One region of the Arthrobacter sp. NPDC056886 genome, then DNA from elsewhere that is predicted to be linked to it. Evidence: riboswitches for the same ligand, from Rfam matches in the RefSeq annotation. Region 1 holds a riboswitch; the other holds the start of a gene.

Region 1 (7,533 bases):
CTGTGGGGTCGGTGCAGCTCATCAGCAGCACCGCAGGCAGCGCGATGGCAAGCCCGCGGAGCATGAACCCGATCCCCAGCTGCAGGGAGCCGGCGCTGATGGACCAGATCCCGGCGTCCACCAGGATGGAGCCGGCGTCGGGCGCCAGAATGGCGGTGCTCCACCCGCCCAGCGCCGCCGCGAGGATCAGCGGCCAGCCCCGCTGCCACAGCAGTGCCAGGGTCAGCCCCGCCAGCGGCAGGAGCAGCAGTTCGAAGGCCAGCGCCACTGACGCCGAGACCCAGTCAATGGACAGCGCCAGGACCAGCGTGATCAGGGTGACCGCCGTGAACTTGGCGAGCGGGTTGGCGCGGGTCAGCAGCGCGTGGTTGCCGCGCAGGCTCAGTGCGGCCCTCATGGCGAGGCCCCTTCCGGCAGCTCAAGTTCCGGGCCGGGAACAGCGGCTGCACTTTCCCGTGGCCGGAGGCGGAGTTCGGTGCCGCCGAGGACGGCGCTGAATTCGGCGTCGTGCGTCACGGAGACGACGGCGGTGCCGGCGTCCAGGAGCTCGGACAGGAACGAGGCGAGTTCGGCCCAGGTGTTGGCATCCTGGCCGAAGGTAGGCTCGTCCAGGACCAGAACCTGCGGGTGCGCCGCCAGCACCGTGGCTACCGAAAGGCGGCGCTTCTCGCCGCCGGAGAGCGTGTAGGGGTTGGCGTCCACGAGCTCTGTCAGCCGCAGCCGCTCCAGCAGCTCGTCCACGCGGTCTTCGCCGTAGCCGAGGTGGCGGGGGCCGAACATGAGCTCGTCCAGGACCCTGCCGGTGACGAACTGGTGCTCGGGTTCCTGGAACACGGCGCCTATCCTGGCGATCAGCTGCTTAGCCTTCCACCGGTACGGATCGGTCCCGGCGGCGCTGCCTCCGCGGCCAGGGGCATGGCCAGTGGCGCCACCGCTGAGCTCCGGCGCGGCGGAGACCGTCCCGGCGACGGGCCGCAGGAGACCCGCCAGCGTCAGCGCCAGGGTGGACTTCCCCGCGCCGTTCGGTCCGGTAATGGTCAGGGCCTCGCCGGCGCGGACCTGGACCGAAACCCCGGCCTGGACCGGGCGCGGCGCGATCGTGCGGAAGCCGCCGCGCAGCCCGGCACGCCGCGGCCGCTCGCGGGACACCGCGAGCCCGTCGGCCGAGAGCAGGAGCTGCCCCAAGTCCCGCGCCGGCCGCCGCGTCCGGGTCGCCGGGACGTGGCCCGGCACCCACACGCCCGCACCGATGAGCATGTCCCGCGCCTCGGCCAGGACCCGGTCCGGCGGCCCGTCAATGAGTACGGCGGAGTTAAATGCCGCGGAGCCTGCGGCGGAGCCGGGCTGCAGCACCACAATCCTGTCCACCAGGTCTTTCCAGACCCCCACCCGGTGCTCCACGACCACCAGGGTGCCGCCGGTCTTGTCCAGGCAGCGGCCCACGGCGTCGCGGACCTCCAGGACGCCGGCGGGGTCGAGGTTGGCGGTCGGCTCGTCGAGCAGCAGCAGCCCCGGCCGCATCGCGAGGATCCCGGCGAGCGCCAGCCGCTGCTTTTGTCCGCCGGAGAGGGCCGAGGTCGGGTGGTCCAGCGGCAGCCGGCCCAGCCCGACGTCGTCGAGCGCCTCGCGCACGCGCGGCCAGATCTCCGCCGCCGGGACGGCGAGGTTCTCCGCCCCGAAGGCGACGTCGTCGCCGAGCCGGGAAAGCACCACCTGGGTTTCCGGGTCCTGCTGCACAAGCCCGGCGCGGCCGCGCTGCGCCCGTGGCGGGGCGCCGTCGATTAGCAGGCTTCCGGTCTCGTCAGCGTCCTCGGCGTCGCCGGCTGTCCCGGAGGCGCCTGCCGCGCCGTCGCCCAACACGCCGGCCAGGGCGTGAAGCAGCGTGGATTTGCCGGCGCCGGAGGGACCCAGCAGAAGCACGCGCTCCCCCGGCCGAATGTCCAGGTCAAGGCCGCTGACTGCGGGCCGGGGCCGTCCGGCATGCCGCCAGCCCCAGCCGCGTGCCGTGACGGCGGCCGGCCGGACGCCTGGTGAAGATCTCATAGGTTCTCTGCAGGATTCAGGGTGAGAGGTTCAGGATGTGAGATCAGGAGAACACGGGCTCCGTGGCGGCCTTGCGGGAGGCAAAGGAAGCCAGCACTCCGGTCTTGGCCAGGCCGCGGGTGGCGAGCCAGGCCAGCCCGCCGGCAATAATTGCGCCCGAGATTGTGGTGAAGACGATGTAGGCGAGCTTGTCACCGGCCGCGTAAGCGATGTTCCAGCCCCACGGCAGGAAGGAATCGTTCAGGCCGCAGAAGAGGCCAGCGCCGGCTCCGGCCAGCAGCGAGACCGGAAGGTTGAACTTCTTGTAGAGGAAGGCCGCGAAGACCAGTTCCGCGCCGAGGCCCTGCAGGATGCCGGAGATCAGCACCGTGGTGCCGTACTGCGAACCCATGATGAGCTCGCCCGTGGCCGCGACGGTTTCGCAAAAGAGCGCTGCGCCCGGCTTGCGGATGATGAGCATGCCCAGCACCGCCGGGATCATCCAGCCGCCGGCGTAGAGTCCGCTCAGCGGCGGGTAGAGCGCGTTCACGGGGGCCGAAATCAGGTTCGCGCCCTGGGACCAGGCCCAGAAGATGACGCCGCCGGCAACGGCGATCAACGCGGCCACCACTATGTCCACCACACGCCAGCTGTAGTTGCGCCGGGCGGATGAACGGCTGGCGGAACCATGCTGCGCTGAAATATCTGTCATGTCGTCCTCCTGAGGAACAGGAGGGGAGGGTGCTCCGGCCGGCCGGCTTCCGCCGCCCTCCGCGCACCCTGAGAACTCGACTCCCTTGCGCCGGTACTAACCGGATCAGGTTCGAGGGTCTGCGGCTGTCCGCACTCTCAGCGCCCACCAACGGTTTCCCCGGATTTTTCCGGCGATGCCCGGCGGCGGCGCTCCCCTGTCGTAAATTATTTCGCCCTTGTGGGCTGGCTCAGTTTACACCCGGGCGGCCGGGTTTTCAGTGCTGTGCCGTCACAATCGGGGACCTGGCAGAGCCAGCCGCCGCGGCCGGGAAAAGCCGCTTGGTAGAGTCGACGTGTCGGACACCCGGACCCGCCAGCGGGCGGCCGCGTCACCTACGGGAAAGCTGGATTATTTTGACGCAGACACCAGCCACACATGGTCCCTCCGGGGACTACGACCCAGACTCGGGCGAGCCGCAGCCGCCGGGGTCACTGGCGGCGCTCATCGGCCGCGTGCTGGCCGAGATGGAGGCGCTCCAGTTCGCGTCGTTCAGCAAGGACGACGCCCTGGACCTGGGCCTCCTCCTGGTCGAGCTGGGCAGGCAACGCACGCTGCCCATCGCCGTCGACATCACCAAAGGCGAGCAGGTGCTCTTCCACGCCGCGCTGGACGGCGCCACGCCGGACAACGAGCGCTGGATCAACGCCAAGAAGCGCACCGCCCTGCGGTACGAGGTCCCGTCCCTGCTGGTGGGCCTCCGGGCCCGGGCTGCCGGCGGAAGGATCGAAGACAACGCCTGGTGGGATCAGACGGAGTTCGCCGCCCACGGCGGGGCGTTCCCGATTTACGTGCGCGGCACGGGCGCCGTCGCCGTCGTCACCGTGTCCGGCCTGCCCCAGAAGGCGGACCACGACCTCGTGGTCGAGGCCCTGCGGATGGTCCTGACACCGGAACGCTAGGCTAGGGGAAATCCGTTCCCGTCCCAAGGAGACCGAAGAATGAACATCGTCATCAAGCTGCTCGGCACCGGCATCAGCCTCGTGGCCGGCTTTGCCGGCACCAAGCTGGTGGACGCCATCTGGGAGAAGTCCACGGGCAACAAGCCGCCCACGGGCCACGACGACGATGTCCCCACCACGCTGCGCTCGGCCCTGACGTTCGCCCTGATCTCCGCATCGGTCAGCGCCATCATCCAGGTGCTCGCCAACCGCGGTACCCAGCGCGCGATCACCCGCTTCGCCAAGACCCAGGACATCGTCTGACCAGATTCGGCTAGCCGCGGCTCCGGTCGCGGTATGGCCGACAGCGCCGGCCGCCGTCAGCCCCGCACGGGCTCAACGGCCGGCGTCGTCGTCCGCCCCGTGGTTGGCCGCCTGCTGGGCGGCCTTTTGGGCCGCCTTCTGGACTACGGCCTCAAGCTCGTCGGAGCTCAGCAGCTCCGGGTGCAGGTGCTTGGTCCGGTAGCCGGCCCGGCCCACCATGTGGGCGGACACCGGGACGGTGAGCAGCTGGAAGAGCCAGGCCACCACCAGGACGGGCCACACCCACCAGGTGCGCATCTGCAGGCCCAGGGCCGCCAGCAGCAGGAACAGGCCCAGGACCTGCGGCTTGGTGGCGGCGTGCATCCTGCTCATGAGGTCCGGGAACCGCAACAGCCCGATCGCGGCGCCGAGGGACATGAGCGCGCCGACCACCATGAACACGGCGGAGACGGCATCGATCACTGTTTCAGGATTCACGGATGCCCTCCCTCCGCTCAGCCACGAACCGGGCCACGGTGACCGAGCCAACGAAGCCGATGAGGGAAATCGCAACGAGCAGCATCAGGTTGTTGAGGTGCCGGTTGACGGCCATGTCGATGCACAGGGCCGCCCCGAAAATGGCCAGCAGCACGTCGGCGGCGAGCACCCGGTCCAGCAGCGAGGGGCCCCGCCCGATCCGGATGATCGCCCCCGCCGCGGCCAGGGAAAGTACGACGGCGGTCACCGTCAGGACGGTCTGCATCATGCGACGGTCTCCTGTGTAAGGGCGGACAGTTCGTCTTTGGTCCCCATGATCCTGATCAGCCCGGCCTCAGTGTCCCGGACCTCCTTGCGCAGCTTGGCCGCGTCCTCGGCATTGCGGACGTTGATGCCGTGGATGTAGAGCGTGGACGTTGACCTGTCCACCTCCACCACGAGGGATCCCGGAATCAGCGAGATCACATGACCGGTGGCCGTGACCAGCAGGTCGGAGTGGCTCCGCAGCGGCACGGCGACGATGGCGCTGACCACGTTGGGGCCGCGGACCACGGCGAGGTACAGGACCTGGAAGCTTGCCGCGACCACCTTTCCTAGGAAGATAAGGGCGAAGGGCGCGGCGCGGAGCACGTTGAAGCGGCCGCCGAGCTCCACCGGGGGCAGGTAAAAGATGCGCGCCACGAGCACGGCGATCAGGGCCCCGAAGAGGAGATTGCCCGGGCTGAAGTTCTGCCACAGCGCACCCCAGACAAAAACGAGCCACACCAGCAGCGGCAGCTCCTGGCGCAGCGAGATCCTTTTCCGGTTCATTTGCCGCCGCCCTGCTGCTGGGCCTGCCCGGGCTGGGCCGCCGGAGGCACGGGCGGCACCGGTGCGTCCTCGCCCAGCACAGCCTGGATGTACGAGGACCTGTCCAGCATCTCCTCGGCAGACTGGTCGGCCACCCTGAACAGCGGCCCGGCGAAGACCGTCAGGGCCACGCCAAAGACCACCAGGCCCAGGGTGGAGCCCACCATGGTGCGGGGCAGCAGGGTCACGTTGGTCTTCCCGGCCCGGTCCCCGGTGGCGGAATCCGCCGGTGCCGCCAGGAGCACCGGATCGGGGTGCTCAGCGTCCTCGGGCTTGCGCCAGAACGCCCGGTTCCAGACCCTCGCGATGGCCAGCAGGGTCAGCAGGCTGGTCAGCACGCCGCCGATCACCAGGGCGTAGGCCAGCGGCGTGCCCAGTTCGACGCCTGCCTGAAGCAGCCCCAGCTTGCCCAGGAAACCCGAGAACGGCGGGATTCCGGCCAGGTTCATGGCGGGGACGAAGAACAGGACCCCCAGCACCGGGGAGAGCTTGGCCAGCCCGGCCACGCGGTCCATGGACGAGCTGCCGCCGCGGCGTTCAATCAGGCCGGTCACCAGGAACAGGCTGGTCTGGATGGTGATGTGGTGGGCCACGTAGAACACCGCGGCGCCCAGGCCGGCCACCGTGGACATGGCCAGGCCGAATACCATGTAGCCAATGTGGCTGACCAGGGTGAAGGACAGGAGCCTCTTGATGTCGCTTTGGGCCAGGGCGCCCAGGATGCCCACCACCATGGTCAGCAGCGCCGCGACCATGAGCGGGGCGTTAAGCGCATCCCCCGGGAACAGCAGCGTCTCCGTGCGGACCATGGCGTAGACGCCCACCTTGGTCAGCAGCCCGGCAAACACCGCGGTGACCGGGGCCGGTGCGGTGGGATAGGAGTCCGGGAGCCAGAAGGACAGCGGGAAGACGGCGGCCTTGATGCCGAAGGCCACCAGCAGCATGACGTGCAGCAGCGTCCGGGTGCCCTGGTCCAGGTCCCCGAGCTTGATGGCGAGGTCCGCCATGTTGATGGTTCCGGTGGCGCCGTAGATCATGGCGATCGCGATCAGGAACAGCACCGAGGACACAACCGAAACCACCACGTAGGTCACGCCGGCCCGGATGCGCGGGCCCGTTCCGCCGAGAGTGATGAGCACGTAGCTGGCCGTCAGCAGGATCTCAAAGCCGACGTAGAGGTTGAAGAGGTCTCCGGAGAGGAAAGCGTTGGACACCCCGGCCACGAGGATCAGGTACGTCGGGTGGAAGATCGAGACTGGCGCGTCCCGGTCGCCGTCGGCCATACCCTGTCCTGTTGCGTAGATCAGCACCGCAAGGCTCACGGTCGAGGACACCACCAGCATGAGCGAGGAGAACTGGTCCACCACCAGCACGACGCCCCAGGGCGGCAGCCAGCCGCCGATGTCCACCGCGGCGGTCCCGCCTTCCCAGACCGAGGCCAGCAGCCAGCATTCCAGCAGCAGGGTCAGGGTCAGGACGGCGATGCTGATCGCGCGCTGGGCCCGGGGGTAGTGGATCAGGAGGAAGGTCAGGGCGGCGCCCATGATGGGGAGTACGACGGCGAGCGGGGCAAAGCTGGTGATGTTCACTCTTCGCCTCCTTCCGGTCTGGGGTCAACGTTCAGGGAGCCGGGCTGTTCTTCAGAGGCGGCTTTGTCGGCCCGCATGGGGCGGCCACCGGTCATGACCGCGGCCGTGCCGTTGGTTACTGCGCCCTTGGTTTCTGCGCCCTTGGTTACTGAGCCGTCGGAGCCGACCATGGCCAGCGGGAATTCTGATGTCTCCACCGGGATGATGGAGTCGTCCTCGGCGTCGAAGCTGGGTGTTTCCGCGACGCGGCGGTCCTCGGCGTCGTCCTGGATTTCGTCCTGGCGGGCCAGGACCCAGGTGCGGTAGATGATGCCCAGCATGAACGCCGTCACGGCGAAGGAGATCACGATCGAGGTCAGGATCAGGGCCTGCGGCAGGGGGTCGTTGTAGTCCTCCGCCGGGGTGGCCTTGTCGAAAATGGGCGCCAGCCCGGCGTAGCCGCCGGTGGCGAGGATCAGCAGGTTGGTGGCGTTGGCCAGCAGCATGAGGCCGAGCAGCACCCGGGTGAGGCTGCGCTCAAGGATCAGGTAGATGCCGCAGGCGTAGAGGGCGCCCATCACCGTCAGCAGGGTCAGGTTGACGCTCATGTTCTCCCCTTGGAAGTGGTTTCGGCGTCCTCGGCCTCGACCGTGGCTTCGGC
Region 2 (7,533 bases), on a different contig from region 1:
CAGGAAGGAGGTCCTGGGTGCTGGCTTCTGCGGTCATTGAAACGCTCCGTGGGTTCTGTAGCCACCGGCTTTCGGTGACTCTGCATAGAAGTAAATTACTTGAAGCTTCAATTTATTCCTAATGGCCGGCTGGTTGCCTGTTCACCGGCAGCCCGCGCAGCACGATGTGCCTGAGGTGGCGGAGCGTGGCCGGCCGGCTCCGCGGATCTTCGGCGGCGACCAGGACATCCGCGCTCGCCCCTTCACCGATGGACTCCGCGCCGAGCCACGTCCGCGCGGACCAGCAGGCGGCGTCGAGAGCGGCTGCGGCGGGAAGGCCTGCGGCGTGCAGGGCCTGGATCTCGTCCACGATCCGGCCGTGGCTGATCACGCTGCCGGCGTCGGTGCCGGCATAGATGGCCACCCCCGCCTCGCGGGCTTCGAGGACCCGCTCCGCCCGCCGCTCCCACAGCGAGCGCATGTGGGCGGCGTAGCGGGGGAACTTGGCCTCCGCCCGGGCGGCGATGTCCGGGAACGTGGCGATGTTGATCAGGGTGGGCACAATTGGGACGCCCTGTTCGAGGAAGCGCGGCAGGTGCCGGGGCAGCAGCCCGGTGGCGTGCTCGATGCAGTCGATCCCGGCGTCGAGCATGTCATCCAGGGTGTCTTCGGCGAAGCAGTGGGCGGTGACGCGGGCCCCTTCGTCGTGGGCGGCCTGAACGGCGTCCTTGACCGTCCGGGCGGGAAAGCTGGCGGCGAGGTCGCCAGCGTCGCGGTCGATCCAGTCCCCCACGAGCTTGACCCAGCCATCGCCTGCGCGGGCCTGCTTGCGCACCGCCTCGACGAGATCCTCGGGTTCCACCTCCACGGCCAGGCCCGGCAGGTAGCGCCGGGTCCTGGCGAGGTGCCGGCCGGAGCGGATGATCCGGGGAAGGTCCGCGCGCTGCTGGAGCCAACGGGTGTCGTGGACCGCGCCGGCGTCGCGGACCAGCAGCGTCCCGGCGTCGCGGTCCGCCAGAGCCTGGGATTCCGCGGTGGCCTCGGAAACGTCCCCGCCCGGGCCCAAGCCGATATGGCAGTGGGCGTCCACGAGCCCGGATATCACCCAGCCGTCCAGCACAAGGTCCGGGGCGGCGGCCGGACGGCGGAAGGTCAGCAGGCCATCCACCGACCAGAGCCCGCGGCGTTCCTGGTCCGCCGCCGTGAGGATGGGGCCGCTGAACTCGATGATGCCGGTCATGGCCTAAAGCCTAGTCCCACGTAGGTCCGCCGGCCGCGTCATACTCGACAGCCGTCAACAGGTGCGTGGTAGCTTCGTCTACGACCACACGGGTGCCCTTGCAGGGGCTGAGATCGGGCTGACGCAGCCTGCGACCGTTGAACCTGTCCGGGTAATGCCGGCGAAGGAAGTGAGTATTTTTCGTGAATACCCAATTGACGCAGCACAGCCCTGTCCACATCCAGTCAGCCCACAACGAATCAGCAGCCGCCACGCGGTCGCTGAAGTCCCACTCGCTGGCCTTCACCACAGACCCGGACCATGGCATCCGAGTCCCGGTGACCGAGATTGCGCTGGAACCCTCACCGGGCGGCGCCCAGAACGCTCCGTTCCGGGTCTACCGCACGGCCGGCCCGGGCAGCGAGCCGGTCCGCGGGCTCGAACCGTTCCGGGCGCCCTGGATCGAGGCCAGGGCGGACACCGAAACCTACGCCGGCCGGGAACGGGAGCTGCTCGACGACGGCAAGTCGGCGGTGCGCCGGGGTGCGGCGTCGGCCGAGTGGCGGGGCGGACGCCCGGTGCCCCGCCGCGCGGTCGAGGGCAAGACCGTCACGCAGATGCGCTACGCCCGGGACGGTGTCATCACCCAGGAGATGCGGTTCGTCGCACTGCGCGAGAACTGCGACGTGGAGCTGGTGCGCAGCGAGGTGGCCGCGGGCCGGGCGATCATTCCCAACAACGTCAACCACCCCGAATCCGAGCCGATGATCATCGGCAAGGCGTTCCTGGTGAAGATCAACGCCAATATCGGCAACTCCGCCGTGACCAGCTCCATCGCCGAGGAGGTCGACAAACTCCAGTGGGCCACACAATGGGGCGCGGACACCGTCATGGACCTCTCCACCGGGGACGACATCCACACGACGCGCGAGTGGATCATCCGCAACTCCCCCGTCCCCATCGGCACGGTCCCCATCTACCAGGCGCTGGAGAAGGTCAACGGCGAGGCGAACGCCCTGACCTGGGAGATCTTCCGGGACACCGTGATCGAACAGTGCGAGCAGGGCGTGGACTACATGACCATCCACGCCGGGGTGCTGCTGCGCTATGTACCGCTGACGGCCAACCGGGTCACCGGCATCGTGTCCCGCGGCGGTGCCATCATGGCCGGCTGGTGCCTGGCGCACCACCAGGAGAACTTCCTGTACACCCACTTCGACGAGCTGTGCGAGATTTTCGCGAAGTACGACGTCGCGTTCTCCCTGGGTGACGGGCTGCGGCCCGGCGCGACGGCGGACGCCAACGACGCGGCGCAGTTCGCCGAGCTGGACACCCTGGCCGAGCTCACGCAGCGGGCCTGGGAGTTCGATGTGCAGGTCATGGTGGAGGGTCCCGGGCACGTGCCGTTCCACCTGGTCCGGGAAAACGTGGAGCGCCAGCAGGAACTCTGCAAGGGCGCCCCGTTCTACACGCTCGGGCCGCTGGTCACCGATATCGCACCGGGGTATGACCACATCACCTCGGCGATCGGCGCCACGGAGATTGCCCGTTACGGCACCGCCATGCTCTGCTACGTCACGCCCAAGGAACACCTCGGCCTGCCGAACAAGGACGACGTGAAGACGGGCGTGATCACCTACAAGATCGCGGCCCACGCCGCCGACCTCGCCAAGGGCCACCCGGGCGCCCACGAACGCGACGATGCCCTGTCCAAGGCGCGGTTTGAGTTCCGCTGGCGGGACCAGTTCGCGCTGTCCCTGGACCCGGTGACGGCCGAGGCCTTCCACGATGAGACGCTGCCCGCGGAGCCTGCCAAGACGGCCCACTTCTGTTCGATGTGCGGGCCCAAGTTCTGTTCCATGCGGATCAGCCAGGACATCCGGGACGAATACGGTTCAGCTGATTCGCAGGCGGCCCTGGCGCAGATGGCGGCCGGAATGCGGGCGAAGAGCAATGAGTTCCTTGCCTCGGGCGGCAAGGTCTACCTGCCGGAGCCCGCGGTGGGAGGCCCCGCAGCCTTCTAGGGCAGCTTCTAGGACGCCCGGGCGTGCTGGTGGCGGCTGACCTCGGCGATGTACGAGCGGATGGCCCGGTCCCCCTCGGTTGAATCCTGGGGCCGGTGCCCTCCCGGCGCCGTGCGGTGCAGGGCACCGGTCTCGCGCAGGTAGCCGGCGATTTCCTCATACAGCGGTTCCCAGCCCCCGGTCAGGACCAGCGTCGGCACGCCCGGCACGATCTGCAGCGGGGCCTCCCACGGCGGCGCCTGCAGGCGGAGCCGGCGCGCAGCCCGGAGGGCCTCCGGCGTCGTGGCCCCGGGGGCGTCCGCCGCAAACGCGCGGCGGATGAACTCCCGCTGGAAGTCGTCGTCGCTGAGGTTGTGCCGGACGTCGAAGAGCGGCTGCATGAGCGCCCGGTGCGCGGCGGTGGCCGGGAGCTCCGCGGTCAAGGACAGGCAGGCCGGTTCCACCAGGGTCAGCGACTGGACGAGGTCGGGACGTTCGACGGCGGCCATCATCGCGGCGATGGCGCCCTGCGAATGGGCCACCACGTGGCCGCCGGCCTCGCCGCGGCCGTCGTCCGCCAGCGACGCGAGCACGATTGCGGCGTCGGCGGCGAAGTTGGATTCGAGCGGTTCCGCGACGGCGTCAAACCCGTGCCGCCGCAGGAACAGGGCGTCGTAGTCCAGCGCCATGCCGTGCTGCTTTGGCCACGCGGCGGCACCGAAGCTGCCATCCCCGTGGACGAAGACTACGCGCTGCTTGAACATTGTCTAACCCTATGGCACTTCGGTGCTGTTGCCGCCGCGACACAGTCCCGGCGGCCCCCGGCAGGTGCGGCTATTTGCTGCCGCCGAGGAACTTGTCGAAGCCCTTGGGCAGGTTCAGCTGGGATGGATCGAAGTCGCCGCCCTGCTGGCCGAACGACGCTCCGGTGGGCAGCGGCTTGGGGCCGGCGGCCCGCCGGGCCTCGGCGTCGCGCAGTTCCTGCGCAGCCTTGGCCGGATTGCCGGAGCGGGCCTTCTTCTTGGGCGCGGACTTGGCTCCCTTCCGGGCACCGCCCCCGCCGCCCATGCCGGGCATCCCCGGCATGCCGGGCATTCCGCCGCCGGCGGCCATCTTCTTCATCATCTTCTGAGCCTGGGCAAAGCGCTCCAGCAGGCCGTTGACCTCGGAGACGTGCACGCCGGAACCGCGGGCAATGCGGGCCCGGCGGGAGCCGTTGATGATCTTCGGGGCTACGCGCTCGTGCGGGGTCATCGACCGGACAATGGCCTCGACGCGGTCGATCTCGCGCTCGTCGAACTGTTCCAGCTGCTGGCGGATGTTCTGCGCACCCGGCATCATCATGAGCATTTTCTTCATGGAGCCCATGTTGCGGATCTGCTGCATCTGGGCGAGGAAGTCATCCAGGGTGAAGTCTTCCTGGTCGGCGAACTTCTTCGCCATCCGGGCGGCTTCATCCTTGTCCCAGGACTTCTCGGCCTGCTCGATCAGGGTGAGGACGTCACCCATGTCCAGGATGCGCGAGGCCATGCGGTCCGGGTGGAAGAGCTCGAAGTCGTCCAGGCCTTCGCCGGTGGACGCGAACATGACCGGCTTGCCGGTCACCGACGTGACGGAGAGCGCGGCACCGCCGCGGGCGTCGCCGTCGAGCTTGGAGAGCACGATGCCGGTGAAGTTGACGCCCTCATCGAACGCCATGGCCGTGTTGACGGCGTCCTGGCCGATCATGGAGTCGATCACGTACAGGACTTCGTTCGGGACGATCGCGCGGCGGATCTGGCGCGCCTGCTCCATCATCTCGGCGTCGATGCCGAGACGGCCGGCGGTGTCCACGATCACGACGTCGTGAAGGGTGCGCTTGGCTTCCTCGACGCCGGCACGGGCGACGGCGACCGGGTCCCCGGCAGGGTGGTCCAGCTCGGTGGACGTGGCGCCCGGGTGCGGGGCGAACACGGGCACGCCGGCGCGCTGGCCGACCACCTGCAGCTGGGTGACGGCGTTGGGGCGCTGGAGGTCGCAGGCCACCAGCATGGGGCTGTGGCCCTGGGCCTTGAGCCACTTGGAGAGCTTGCCGGCCAGGGTGGTCTTACCGGCGCCCTGCAGGCCGGCCAGCATGATGATGGTGGGTCCGGTCTTGGCGAGGCGGATCCGGCGGGTCTCGCCGCCGAGGATCTCTACAAGTTCCTCGTTGACGATCTTCACGATCTGCTGGCTCGGGTTCAGCGCGCCGGAGACTTCGGCGCCGAGGGCACGCTCGCGCACGCGGCCGGTGAACTCCCGGACCACGGGCACGGCTACATCGGCGTCCAGGAGGGCACGCCGGATCTCGCGGACTGTGGCGTCAACGTCCGCCTCGGTCAGGCGGCCTTTGCCACGCAGATTCTTGAAGGTTGCTGTCAACCGGTCAGAGAGTGAATTGAACACGCGCCGTGCACTTCTTTCAGTGGATCTACAGGTGGCGGCCGGTGCGGCACGCCAGCGTCGCGACTGGTGTTCGCCTGAGCGAACCGCCTCGACAACAGGACTCGACTATCTAGGGTACCAAGATGCGCCTTCAAGATGGCATGCTGGCTTAGGTGACCAGCCAAACAACTGTAAAAACCCTGCTCATCCTTGGTGCTTCCGGCGATCTTACGGGCAGGCTCCTGTTGCCGGGGCTGGCCCGCCTGGTGGCCCGGGGCCGCGCCGACGGCCTCACCCTGGCCGGGGCGGGATCGGATCCCTGGACGCCGGAGCAGTGGCTGGGCCGGATCGAGGAGTCCTTCGCGGACGAGAATTCCCAAGCCGATGCGCACGGCAAGGGGGAACTCAAACGGATCCGCCAGGAGAGCATCTACCACCAGCTCGATGTCACGGCCAAGGGCCAGCTCGCCGGGCTGCTCGCGCAGCTGGAAGGCCCCGTAGCCGTCTACTTCGCCCTGCCGCCGCACGTCAGCCAGCTCGCGTGCGAGGCCCTGGCGCCAGAGGACGTGCCCGCCGGCACCCGGCTGGTCATGGAGAAGCCGTTCGGCTCGGACGAGCAGTCCGCACAGCACCTGAACAAGACACTGGCGGCGCTGGTCCCGGAGGACCACATCCACCGGGTGGACCACTTCCTCGGCAAGGCAACCGTTCTGAACATCCTTGGCCTGCGGTTCGCGAACACGTTCCTGGAGCCGGTGTGGAACCGGCAGCACATCGAAAAGGTCGAGATCATTTTCGACGAGGACCTCGCCCTGGAAGGCCGCGCCCGCTATTACGACGGCGCCGGTGCCCTCCGCGACATGATCCAGAGCCACCTATTGCAGATCATGGCCCTCCTGGCCATTGAGCCGCCGGCCTCCGTGAACGAACGGGACCTCCGCGATGCCGTGGCCACGGTGCTGCGGGCCAGCAGTGTCAAGGCCCCGTACCGCCAGAACACCCGCCGGGCACGGTACACCGCCGGTTCCATCAACGGCCGGAACGTCCCGGACTACGCCAAGGAAGACGGCGTGGACGCCGCCAGGGGCACGGAGACCCTCGCCGAGGTGCAGGTGGAGATCGACAACTGGCGCTGGCAGGGCGTGCCGTTCATCCTGCGCTCGGGCAAGGCGCTGGACACAAAACGCAAGGAGGCCGTGGTGACCTTCCGGCCGGTGCCGCACCTGCCGAAGGGGTTCACCGGTGTGGACGCCCCTAACCAGTTGCGGATCGGTTTTGGCCCGGACACGCTGCAGTTCGACGTCGACGTGAACGGCCCTGGCGATGTCCTGAGCCTGGACCGGGCCACGCTGCAGGCCGAGCTGAGCGCTTCCGAGCTCCTCCCCTACGGTGAAGTGCTGGAGGGCGTCCTGGCCGGCGATCCGCTGCTCTCGGTGCGGGCAGACACCGCCGAGGACTGCTGGCGCATCCTGGCGCCTGTGCTGAAGTCCTGGACCGCCGGACATGTCCCGCTGGAGGAATATCCGGCCGGGACCCCGGGGCCGGAGGGCTGGCCGGCGTAGCACCGGCGCAGCAGCAGGGCGCAGCAGGGCGCAGCAGCAGGGCGCAAAACCAGACGTAGCACCAGACCACAAAGCGGGCCGGATGCCTTGTGGGGCATCCGGCCCGCTGTGTCAGCGCCGCTGTATCTGTATCTGTGTCAGTCTCCCGTTCTGGGAGTGGAGCGGGGAGCAGCTAGATCGCTGCCGAACCGCGCTCTCCGGTGCGGACCCTGACAGCCTCGAATACATCCATCGTCCAGACCTTGCCGTCCCCGGCGCGGCCGGTGTTCGAACTCGCGATGATGACATCCAGGATGTCGTCCGCCTGCTCGTCGGTGGCCAGGACTTCTACCCGGATCTTGGGCAGGAGGTCCACGTTGTACTCGGC

Evidence for each region. A riboswitch is a leader RNA that binds a small molecule or an ion and turns the genes downstream of it on or off. The one in region 1 is predicted to bind thiamine pyrophosphate.
Region 2: linked by a shared signal. The riboswitch ahead of thiC (phosphomethylpyrimidine synthase ThiC) and the one ahead of ACFRJ8_RS09580 (ECF transporter S component) in region 1 are both predicted to bind thiamine pyrophosphate.

Annotation. Positions count from the first base shown of each region.
Region 1 covers NZ_JBHUBT010000004.1:310,132-317,664, forward strand. Annotated here, with positions in the region: gene ACFRJ8_RS09570 (energy-coupling factor transporter transmembrane component T family protein) at 1-397, opposite strand, end outside; gene ACFRJ8_RS09575 (ABC transporter ATP-binding protein) at 394-2,043, opposite strand; gene ACFRJ8_RS09580 (ECF transporter S component) at 2,087-2,734, opposite strand; TPP riboswitch at 2,799-2,942, opposite strand; gene ACFRJ8_RS09585 (heme-degrading domain-containing protein) at 3,130-3,675, shown strand; gene ACFRJ8_RS09590 (DUF4235 domain-containing protein) at 3,715-3,978, shown strand; gene mnhG (monovalent cation/H(+) antiporter subunit G) at 4,051-4,455, opposite strand; gene ACFRJ8_RS09600 (monovalent cation/H+ antiporter complex subunit F) at 4,445-4,723, opposite strand; gene ACFRJ8_RS09605 (Na+/H+ antiporter subunit E) at 4,720-5,265, opposite strand; gene ACFRJ8_RS09610 (Na+/H+ antiporter subunit D) at 5,262-6,893, opposite strand; gene ACFRJ8_RS09615 (Na(+)/H(+) antiporter subunit C) at 6,890-7,480, opposite strand; gene ACFRJ8_RS09620 (Na+/H+ antiporter subunit A) at 7,477-7,533, opposite strand, start outside.
Region 2 covers NZ_JBHUBT010000002.1:380,309-387,841, forward strand. Annotated here, with positions in the region: gene ACFRJ8_RS04940 (VOC family protein) at 1-37, opposite strand, end outside; gene ACFRJ8_RS04945 (amidohydrolase family protein) at 119-1,219, opposite strand; TPP riboswitch at 1,298-1,405, shown strand; gene thiC (phosphomethylpyrimidine synthase ThiC) at 1,402-3,222, shown strand; gene ACFRJ8_RS04955 (alpha/beta fold hydrolase) at 3,231-3,965, opposite strand; gene ffh (signal recognition particle protein) at 4,036-5,625, opposite strand; gene ACFRJ8_RS04965 (glucose-6-phosphate dehydrogenase) at 5,778-7,166, shown strand; gene ACFRJ8_RS04970 (P-II family nitrogen regulator) at 7,339-7,533, opposite strand, start outside.